One region of the Paraburkholderia sp. HD33-4 genome, then DNA from elsewhere that is predicted to be linked to it. Evidence: riboswitches for the same ligand, from Rfam matches in the RefSeq annotation. Region 1 holds a riboswitch; the other holds the start of a gene.
What was found. A riboswitch is a leader RNA that binds a small molecule or an ion and turns the genes downstream of it on or off. The one in region 1 is predicted to bind cobalamin.
Positions count from the first base shown of each region.

Region 2: another riboswitch for cobalamin. It lies ahead of cobA (uroporphyrinogen-III C-methyltransferase); the one in region 1 lies ahead of L0U84_RS03550 (TonB-dependent receptor domain-containing protein).

Region 1 is NZ_JAJEJS010000001.1:783,191-788,176, reverse strand. Features, by position in the region: gene L0U84_RS03555 (FecCD family ABC transporter permease) at 1-48, opposite strand, end outside; gene L0U84_RS03550 (TonB-dependent receptor domain-containing protein) at 88-2,025, opposite strand; cobalamin riboswitch at 2,116-2,379, opposite strand; gene L0U84_RS03545 (ATPase) at 2,600-2,959, shown strand; gene L0U84_RS03540 (cell division protein ZapA) at 2,956-3,270, shown strand; RNA gene ssrS (6S RNA) at 3,349-3,530, shown strand; gene L0U84_RS03530 (EVE domain-containing protein) at 3,672-4,130, shown strand; gene L0U84_RS03525 (SIMPL domain-containing protein) at 4,386-4,986, shown strand, end outside.
Region 2 is NZ_JAJEJS010000002.1:1,844,417-1,849,402, forward strand. Features, by position in the region: gene cobN (cobaltochelatase subunit CobN) at 1-1,166, opposite strand, end outside; gene cobW (cobalamin biosynthesis protein CobW) at 1,180-2,271, opposite strand; cobalamin riboswitch at 2,475-2,751, opposite strand; cobalamin riboswitch at 2,832-3,092, shown strand; partial or broken gene cobA (uroporphyrinogen-III C-methyltransferase) at 3,337-4,062, shown strand; gene L0U84_RS44070 (cobalamin biosynthesis protein) at 4,123-4,569, shown strand; gene cobO (cob(I)yrinic acid a,c-diamide adenosyltransferase) at 4,566-4,986, shown strand, end outside.

The sequences.
Region 1 (4,986 bases):
ACGCGGCGTCTGCATCATGGCGGACAGCGAACCGGACGCGCGACTCATCCGCGTGCGCTCACGCATGCGGCCAATCCGCCGCGCGCGTCATTGCTGCTGCCAGCCGAGCGTGAGATACGCACCGCGTCGCGGCGAGTTATACGAGTAGGCCGTTTCATAGTCCTTGTCGAACAGATTGTCGATTTGCGCGCTGACGTACCATGCCTTCGTGATGTTGTAGCGCGCCGACAGATTCACGATGCCATAACCGCCGAGGTTGCCGGTGCTGTCGGTGCGCGGTCCGACGACGAGCCACTCGCCGCCGACGCGCCATCCACCGATGCTGCGATTCGCCACGAACGACCCGAACCGTCGCGCGCGCCGCACGAGGTCGGTACCGTTGTCGAGATCGACCGGGTTCTGCAGCGTCAGCGTCGCGCGCACGTCGGTCTTGCCGACATGACCGCTCCACGATCCTTCGAGTCCCTGCACCTTCGCATGGCCGACGTTCTCCGCGAGGTAGATGCCGGGGATCGTCTGCACGTAGTCGATCAGATTCGTATAGCGCGTCTGGAACGCGTTCAGACGCATCACGCCGAGCGCATCGGTCGCGTACTGCAAGCCGGCTTCGACCGAGTGACTGCGCTCGGGCTGGATCGACGGATTGCCGCTGATCGGATAGTACAGATCGTCGAAGCTCGGCGCGCGAAACGCATCCGAATAGCTTGCGGTTACCTTCCAGCGCGACGTGATGTCGAAACCGTAGCCGAGATAGTAACTGTTCGCTCCGCCGAAATCGGAGTACTGGTCGCGTCGCACGTTGACCTGAATCTGGTTGCGGCCGAAGCGCGCGCTGTAGCCCGCGAAGACCGAATCGACGTGACGCTCGGGCGCGGCGAACGTATCGGAGTCGAGCGTCTGGTCGAGATGCTCGTAGCCGACTTGCAGCTTCTGGTTCGCAGCGAGCGCGAAATCGTTCTGCCACGTGTACTGGCGATTGTCGGTATCGAAGCGGCCGTTGTAGATGCCATTGGTGTTCGACACGCTGCGGTCGTCGCCCTCGGCGAGCGTGAAGTGCGTGGTCCACCAATCGGTCAGCTTGCCGTTCGCGAACACCGACACCTGCCGCACCTTGCTATAGAGGTTGTTCAGATCGGTCGGCTCGCCGTACGCATTGTCGTAGCTGTTGTTGTTGTTCGACTGGAAGTAGCTGACGCCCGCGTCCCACCTGTCGGTGAACTTGTGACGCAGCGACGCGCTGATGCTCTCGTTCAGATTGCCGTTCGCGTTCGGATTCGCGGCCGGCGCCTCGAGCGGATTGAGCGACGAGAAGCCGTCGTCCTTCGTGCGCGCGAGCGAGATGTTGAAGGTCGTGCGGCCGTCCTGATCGAGCGCGCCGTTCACACCGGCCGTTTGCGTCTGCGTGTGATAGCTGCCATAGCCGAGCGAAAAGTTGAAACGCGGCGGATGATCGCCGCCGTCTTTCGTGAACACCTGCACGACGCCGCCGATCGCGCCCGAGCCATACAACGCAGACACGTTGCCGTTCACTACTTCGACGTGATCGACCTGATCGAGCGGTATCTGTGCGAGCTGAGCGGAGCCGAGACTCACCGAATCGACGCGCACGCCGTCGATCAGCAGCAGCGATTGCGTCGACGACGCGCCGCGCAGAAACAGACTGGTGGTCGAACCGGGGCCACCCGTGCGCGAGATTTGCACGCCGGGCGCGAGTAGCAGCAGGCCGGGCAGATCGGTCGCGGTCGTGTCCGCGATGTCCTGCTGATCGAACTGGGTAGTCTGCGGGATCGCATCGCGCAACGCTTGCGGTCCGCGTTGCGCGGTCACGACGATCGGCGACAGCACGTTGCCCGACGCATCGGCTGAGGAGGTATCGACGGCGTCGACAACGTTTGCGGCATTCGCCGTGCTTGCATTCGTAGCGGACGATGAAGATTCGGACGCAGGCTCGGCGCTTTGCGCATGCACGACGAGCGGCAGGCTCGCGAACGCGAGCAGCGTTGCGCGGGCGATGGGGGACAGCATGGGATGACATTCCTGTGGCTAGCGTGCGCGGCCTGCTTCCCCGCGGGCCGACGCGTCACGAGGCGTCCCCATGTTTAACGTTTTCGCGGGGGACGTCCCTCTTTTCTGGCCGGTATCCGGGCTACGACACATCGATCCCGCCTTCCCACGCGTGACGCGCAGTGGCACACTCGCACGTTGAACTTCCAACCTTGCGATCAGGACCGACCTGCATGAGCACTTCACATGCGGTCGCTTACCGTTGCGGGGGCAGCGCAGGTTCGCGCATCCGGTTTGGCACCGCGCGCGCCCTGCTTCCCGTTTAACTGCACGCGCCGAAATGCGCGTGCGGGCACCAGAGTGCGGGAAGTTTAGGAGCGGCCTCGCGGGGCGTCAAGAAAGGTCAATCGGAGCGCAATCCGTTCTGTTGAATGCAGGTTATTGTCCGATGGATTGCCGGTTTTTTATCTTATGGTCGACGACACGACACGCAACGAACGTGCACGAAGCGATGCTGTTACGTCTCGAAACGAGACAATTGTCGGAACCTGTAATATTCCGCGCTAAAATGCGATGTCTTTAGAGGACGCAGCACATGCTCACCGAACTCGAATCACTCTCCCAGAACATCGGCAAGCTGATTGCGATCAGCCAGCGCCACAACGAAGCGCGGCTCGCGCTCGAAGAGCAGCTCGCGCAAACGCGTGCCGAAGTACAAGCCACGCACGCGGAACTCGCGCAATTGCGCGAAGAGCGCGACGCACTGCAGGCGGAACGCGACGCGCTGTCCGCCAAGATCGACGACGCTCAGGTGCGCCTGAATGCGATTCTCGAAAAATTGCCGCGCGCACGCGCGAGCAGCGAACCGGATAACCAGCTCGATCTGCTCGGATCCGCCGAGCCCGAACACGAGGCGGCGGACAGCGACGTGAGCCGACACGGAGAAAGCGCATGACCACCAAGCAGATCGAAGTCTCGATTCTCGAAGTACCCTATCGTCTCGCCTGTTCGCCGGAAACCGAAGGCGCGCTGCTCGAGGCGGTCGCGCGCGTCGACGCGGAGATGAAGAAAATCCGCGGCGGCAGCAACGTGCGCGGTACGGATCGCATCGCGGTGATGGCTGCTCTGTCGCTGGCATCGGAACTGCTTAAGCTGCAAAGCAGCGTGCGACACGGAGAAGCATTTCCCGCTGAAGAAATACGGCGTACAATGCAGCAAATGAACGAACAGCTAGGTACTGTGATCGAGCAGTACAGCTTGCAGTAAGCAGTAGTGGGCTCAATAGCGGGCCGGTTTCGAACCGGTCAAGTGTTCAACGGTTTGAGTAGTAGCTTCATCGGTTTAGCTTCCCTGCCTGGTTCGCCAAGGTCATATATTCCTTGAACCAATGCCATGTGCACGGTTGCGGAAATTTGTAGCACGGGTGTGCGCGTCACTCTGTCTGATGTACCCGAAGTGTTGCTTACTGCGACCAATTCTGAACCCTCGGTTCAGGATGCCGGCCTAGCGGCTAAGGCGGGGACCTTATCTGGAACGGCGTCGGACTTCGGTTCGGCGCCGTTTTTCTTTGGTCGTCGTTTTTTCGTTTGAGCGCCTTTTTCAGGGGCTTTTTCGCACGCGCCGGCTGTTGCCGCGCCTCGTTCAATCTCACACGTTCACTCCGATTCATGCGCTACTGGCTGATGAAGTCCGAACCGGACGAAGCAAGCATCGACGACCTCGCCAACGCACCGCATCGCACCTTGCCGTGGACCGGCGTGCGCAACTATCAGGCGCGCAACTTCATGCGCGACGTGATGCAGGTCGGCGACGGCGTGCTCTTCTATCATTCGAGCTGTCCGGAGCCCGGCATCGCGGGCATTGCGGAGGTCTCGTCGAGCGCGTACCCGGACCCGACGCAGTTCGATAAAAAGAGTCCGTACTACGACGCGAAATCGACACAGGAAACGCCGCGCTGGTTGCTCGTCGACGTCGTGTTCAAGAAGAAAATCGCGCTGATTCCGCTTGCCGCGCTGCGCGAGCATGCCGAATTGCAGGACATGCGCGTGCTCGCCAAAGGCAACCGTCTGTCGATCACGCCGGTGACCGACGCCGAATGGCGCTTCATAACTAAACGGCTCGTTTAAAGGTGAATGCGCGACGCGGCATCTGATGTGATCGAGCCAAGGCATCATTTCCGATGCGGCGGCGAAGCACTAATTGGGGAACCAAGCCCCGGTAAAACACGCCTAATCGGTCGACGAAAGCGTGAGCTCGAACCGACCGCTCGACGGCAACCCGATCCATTCGCCAGCGCATCCGTCAACCCGCTCGCCACCATCGCGCCAGCACGCGGCGCTCGCGTCGAACGTGCACAACCTGTTCAAACAAGGATTTCAGTCATGACGACAAAAACCGCACGGGCCCTTGCACTCGCGCTCGCCTTTGGCGCGCCTGTGGCGCTCGCACTGAACCCGGCGCCCGCTCGCGCGCAGACCATGATGCCGCAGCCTTCGGGCGTGCTGTCGCTGAATGCGCAGGCGAGCGCGGAAGTCCCGCAGGACGAAGTCGAAATCACGCTGTTTTACGAGCAGGAAGCGAGCGAGCCGTCGGCGCTGACGTCGACGCTGAACGAACGCGCCGACGCGGCATTGCAGAAAGCGCGCGGCGTCGCCGGCGTGACCGCGCGCTCGGGCGCGTTCTCGATCTTCCCGTCGACCGACCGCGACGGACGCATCTCGACGTGGCGCGGCCGCACGGAAGTCGTGCTCGAATCGCGCGACTTCGCCGCGGCATCGAAGCTCGCCGGACAGATGGCATCGATCATGCAGGTTGGCAACGTGCGTTTCTCGCTGTCGCCGGAAGCGCAGCGCGCGGCCGAACAGAGGCTCAGCGGCGAGGCGATCAAATCGTTTCGCGAGCAGGCCGCATCGGCCTCGCAGGCATTCGGCTTTAGCGGCTATTCGATTCGCGAGGTCAACGTGAATCACAGCGGCGTGATGC
Region 2 (4,986 bases), on a different contig from region 1:
GGATAGTTGGCGAGAATCAACGCGACTCTCTTGTCGGCGTTATCGAGCGAACGCAGACGGCACCAGCGCCGGCTCAGCTCGGCGAGAAAACTCACCCGTTCGAGGTCGGGCTGATAGCGGACCACGTCGACCTGCGTATGCGCACAGCGATACGCGAGCCCCTTGAAGCTGATCGCGCGCGTGATGATGCGCCCGTCCACTTCGGGCAGCGCGATATGCATCGCGATGTCGCGCGAGTTGAGACCGTGATTGTCCTTCAGCCAGTCTTCGCGATTGCCGCCGCTCAGGATCACCTGGAACACCGGCGCGTCGCCGGCGAGCGCGAGCGGCTCGGGGTCGTCGATCGCCGACGCGGCGAACGCGGTTGTGTTCAGCGCCAGCGCGACGCCATGTTGCGCACACAGCGACTGCACGACATCGCGGCTCATCGCATCCTTCAACGACGTGATCGCGAGCGGCAGCGGATTGAGCCCTTGCGCTTCGAGCGCGTCGATCAGCGCATCGAACACCGCGGTATTGGCGGCCTGCAGATGCGCCTTGTAGAACAGGATCGCGACGACCGGCGCGTCTTGCCGCCAACGCGCCTGCCAGTCGGCGACAGTGGGCGTATCGCGCTCGGGGTGATACAGCGACGCCGCCGGCAACGCGCGCGGCGGCTCGGGTTCGCGCCCCCAGTCGAGCGCGCGATACGCGATGCAGCGCAAAAACGCCTCGGCGTTCTGCGGGCCGCCTTCGCGCAGATACCGCCACAACCGCTGGCATAACTCCGGGCTCGCGGTACTGCGCGCGAGCAGGTTCGGGTCTTCCTGCAGGTCGCCGGAAAACATCGCGAGCATTTGCTGTTTGCGCTGCGCGAGCGCGACGACCTGCTCGATGCCGTACGGCCAATACGCTTCTCCGCCGAGATGATCGACGACGACCACGCGCGCGTGCTGCAACACGTCGTCGAGATAGAAATCGACCGAGGCCGGCTGACGCAGATACGTGACGTTCGCGAGCCGCACGCTCGGGAAGCCGTCACCAAGACGCGGCACCACGCTCGCGAGCAGCGACAGCGTGGTGTCGGCGGAACTGAGCACGACGATCTCGGCGGGCTGCTGATCGATGCGGATCACGCCCTGCGTATCGTCGACGAAGCCGCCCGGCGTCGTGCGCAGCAGATGCATACTGGTGCGCCCGTTATGCCGTCGCGTTCGACGTCGCGCCGAGCGCCGCGTCGAACGCCTGTTGCAGCGCGTGTTGGTCGAGGTCTTCGCCGATCAGCACGAAGCGGCTCAACGCGCCTTCGTCATTTTCGCCCGCCTGCCAGCGCCGGTCGAAGTAGCTGTCGAAGCGCCGGCCCACGCCCTGGATCACGAGGCGCATCGCCGCGCCCTGCAATGCGGCGAACCCTTTGACACGGTAAATCGTGTGGTTTTCGACGAGCGTCTGCAAAGCGGCGAGCGCCGCGTCGCGCGACGGCACGGATGCCTGCACGACGACCGAATCGAATTCGTCGTGGTGATGGTCGGGGTCGTCGGCGGAACCGTGATGGTCGTGACGCAGATGGATCGTCTCTTCCGACGCCGCTTCGAGCCCCAGCAGCGTATGCAGGTCGAGCCGCCCCTGCTGCGCGCGCACGATCTTCACCTGCGGCGGGATCTCCGCGCGGATCGCGGCTTCCACCTCGTGCTGGCGCGCGTCGTCGATCAGATCGGTCTTGTTCAGAATCACCAGATCCGCCGCCGACAACTGGTCTTCGAACAGTTCGTGCAGCGGCGACTCGTGATCGAGATTCGGATCGGCCTTGCGCTGCGCATCGACGGCGACCGGGTTATCGGCGAACTGGCCGCTTGCGGCGGCCGGTCCGTCCACCACCGTCACCACCGCGTCGACGGTGAAGCCGTTGCGGATCTGCGGCCAGTTGAACGCCTGCACGAGCGGCTTCGGCAATGCGAGCCCCGAGGTTTCGATCAGCACATGATCGAGTTCGCCGCGCCGTTCAGCGAGCTTTTCCATCACCGGAAAAAACTCTTCCTGCACGGTGCAGCACAGACAACCGTTCGCGAGTTCATACAAATGCCCTTCGGTCTCGACGCCGTTTTCATCGCAGCCGATGCCGCAGCCCTTGAGGATTTCCCCGTCGATGCCGAGTTCGCCGAACTCGTTGACAATCACCGCGATGCGCTTGCCGCCCGCATGCTGAAGAATGTGCCGCAGCAGCGTGGTTTTGCCGCTGCCGAGAAAGCCCGTGACGATCGTGACGGGAATCTTGCGCAATTGAGTTTGCATCGTGAGGTCCATCCCTTGGCGTTGCATCGGTCTGCCGGAAAGTCCGCGCGTCGGTCCGCATCGGCTGGCGAATGGAGCGAATGAAGCATGCGCATCAGTGCCAGCGATCACCAAACACGGGGACGAACGACGGCATTGCCGCGACAACGGAAATACAGAAAGCGGAAGTGAGGTCATGAACGCGCCGCCGCATCCCCGCGGCGGTCGTTCTGCTTCTTCGGGCCGGTATCCGGGCTGACGAAAGCGCCGCTTCCCCTTCCCGGACGAGTGGTTTCTCGTCCAGTGGTGATATGTCGACGCGACCTTGCGCGAGGACATCGAAGCCGGCACCCGCGGTGCCGACTAACAAGCCGGAACCGCTTTTCGCTTACCGTTGCGGGGACAGCACAGGTTAGCCACTCCTGAGCAGAGGCTCCCTGTTTCCCGTTTAACTGCATGCGCACGAACGCGCACGCGAGCACCCAAAGTGCGTGCGAGTGTAGGCCCGCGGCCTTGCGCAGTCAAGGAACGCACGGTGTCGGAAAGCGCCGCAGAGGCTTATCCGGCAAGGCGCCATGTGCTATCGTATGCGCGCGTTTGGTGCCCGCACATGCGCTCGCGTGTGCAGTTAAACGGGAAACAGGCAGCGCGTCGCGCGTTCAACCTGTGCTGTCCCCGCAACGGTAAGCGACCTGCGGCGCGCGATTCGATTGAGCTTCGATTCCGCCGCGCCGCGCATGCGTTTTTTGATGCCACTGTCCCCGCGAATCCGCACACAGGGACGGGAAGGCGAAGCGCGTGAGGCCGCCAGCCCGGATACCGGCCAGACGCGGAAGCGGCGCCGCATGCATCCGTGCATCAGGTTGCGCCGCCGGCCGCCGGAATCCGCGGGGAACGGATGTGAAGGCGTAGCAGCGTGGCATCGCGCGTGTCGTGGCGTTCTATCTGAAGAATGTGCCGCGAGCCGCGCGGCTAACCTCGCCCGGATTTGCTGTACTGCATGACCTCTATATTCACCTCCGCGCGCACCGTCGCACGCCGCTTCTCTCCTCCCATCTCCGCATGGCATCCGCCATGCACGCCGCGATGACGCGCGCCTGGCTGATCGGCGCGGGTCCCGGCGACGTCGAACTGATGACGCTGAAGGCCACTCGCGCGCTCGCGCAGGCCGATGTCGTGCTGGTCGACGATCTGGTCAATCCCGAGGTGCTGCAGTTCGCCCGCGCCGACGCGCAAGTCGTGTACGTCGGCAAACGCGGCGGCCATCCGTCGACGGCGCAGGCCGACATCGTCGCGCAAATGCTCGGGCATCTGCGCGCGGGCCGCAGCGTTGCGCGGCTCAAGGGCGGCGATCCGTTCGTGTTCGGTCGCGGCGGCGAAGAATTGCAGGCGCTGCATGCGGCGGGTATCGACGTCGACGTGATCAGCGGCATCACGGCCGGCATCGCGGCACCCGCGACGCTCGGCATTGCGGTCACGCATCGCGACCACGCGCAGGGCGTCGTGTTCGTCACCGGCCACGGGGCCGGCAGCGGTGAGCCGGACTGGGCCGCGCTCGCCGCGACGCGCATGACGCTCGTGATCTACATGGGCATGCGGCGGCTCGGCGAAATCGCCGGCGCGTTGCTCGCGGCCGGCATGTCCGCCGATACGCCCTGCGCGGCGATCGAATCGGCGACTCGGCCCGGGCAGCGTCACGTGCTCGCGCCGCTTCGCGAGTTTGCCGGGGCGGTCGTGCGCGCGGGGCTCGGCTCGCCGGCGATCGTGGTGATCGGCGGCGTGGCCTCGCTCGCGCTGGCGCGTGAAGCGGCGGAACGCGACGGCCGCGTTCATCGCGAACCGGCAGCGAGCGCAACACCACACGCACACGCGATGAAAACGCTGAGCGTCGGCATCGGTTGCCGCTCGCACAGCGAAGCCGCGGACATCGAAGCCGCCGTGCGCGCAGCGCTCGGATCGAATGCCTTCGAGCAGATCCGCGCCGTCGCGACGATCGACACCAAAGCCGACGAAGCGGGCCTGCTCGAATTCTGCTCGCGCCACCGGCTGCCGCTACGACTGTTCAGCCGCGAGCAGATCGCCGCGGTGCCGGTCGCGTCGCCGTCGGCGGCGGTTCGCGCGCATCTGGGCGTCGACGGTGTGTGCGAGCCCTGCGCGCTGCTGGCGGCAGCAGCGTCAGACTCGGAGACAACTGCGCAAACCGCACGTCTGATCGTACGCAAGACCGCGCACGCCGGTATCGCAGTGGCGATCGCGGCGCCGAACGACGCAGCCCTCAGCGACGTGCTCCCATCCCCTCAAGACCAGGACCCTCGATGAAAACCGATCCCGAATCGCATCAACGCATGACCGAACGCCGCCGTGAAGGCCACGAAAAGAAGCAGGCCGGCGCGACCGTCGAAAAAGGCCTGCTGATCGTCAACACCGGCACCGGCAAAGGCAAGAGCACGGCCGCGTTCGGCATGGCCGTGCGCGTGCTCGGCCACGGCATGCGGCTGGGCGTCGTGCAGTTCATCAAGGGCGCGCTGCATACGTCGGAGCGCGACTTCCTCGGCGCGATCGCGCAATGCGATTTCGTCACGATGGGCGACGGCTACACCTGGAACACGCAGAATCGCGAGGCCGACATGGCGACCGCGCGCAAGGGCTGGAACCAAGCGCGGCGGATGATCGAAAGCGGCGACTACCAGATGGTGATCCTCGACGAGCTGAACACCGTGCTGAAGTACGAATACC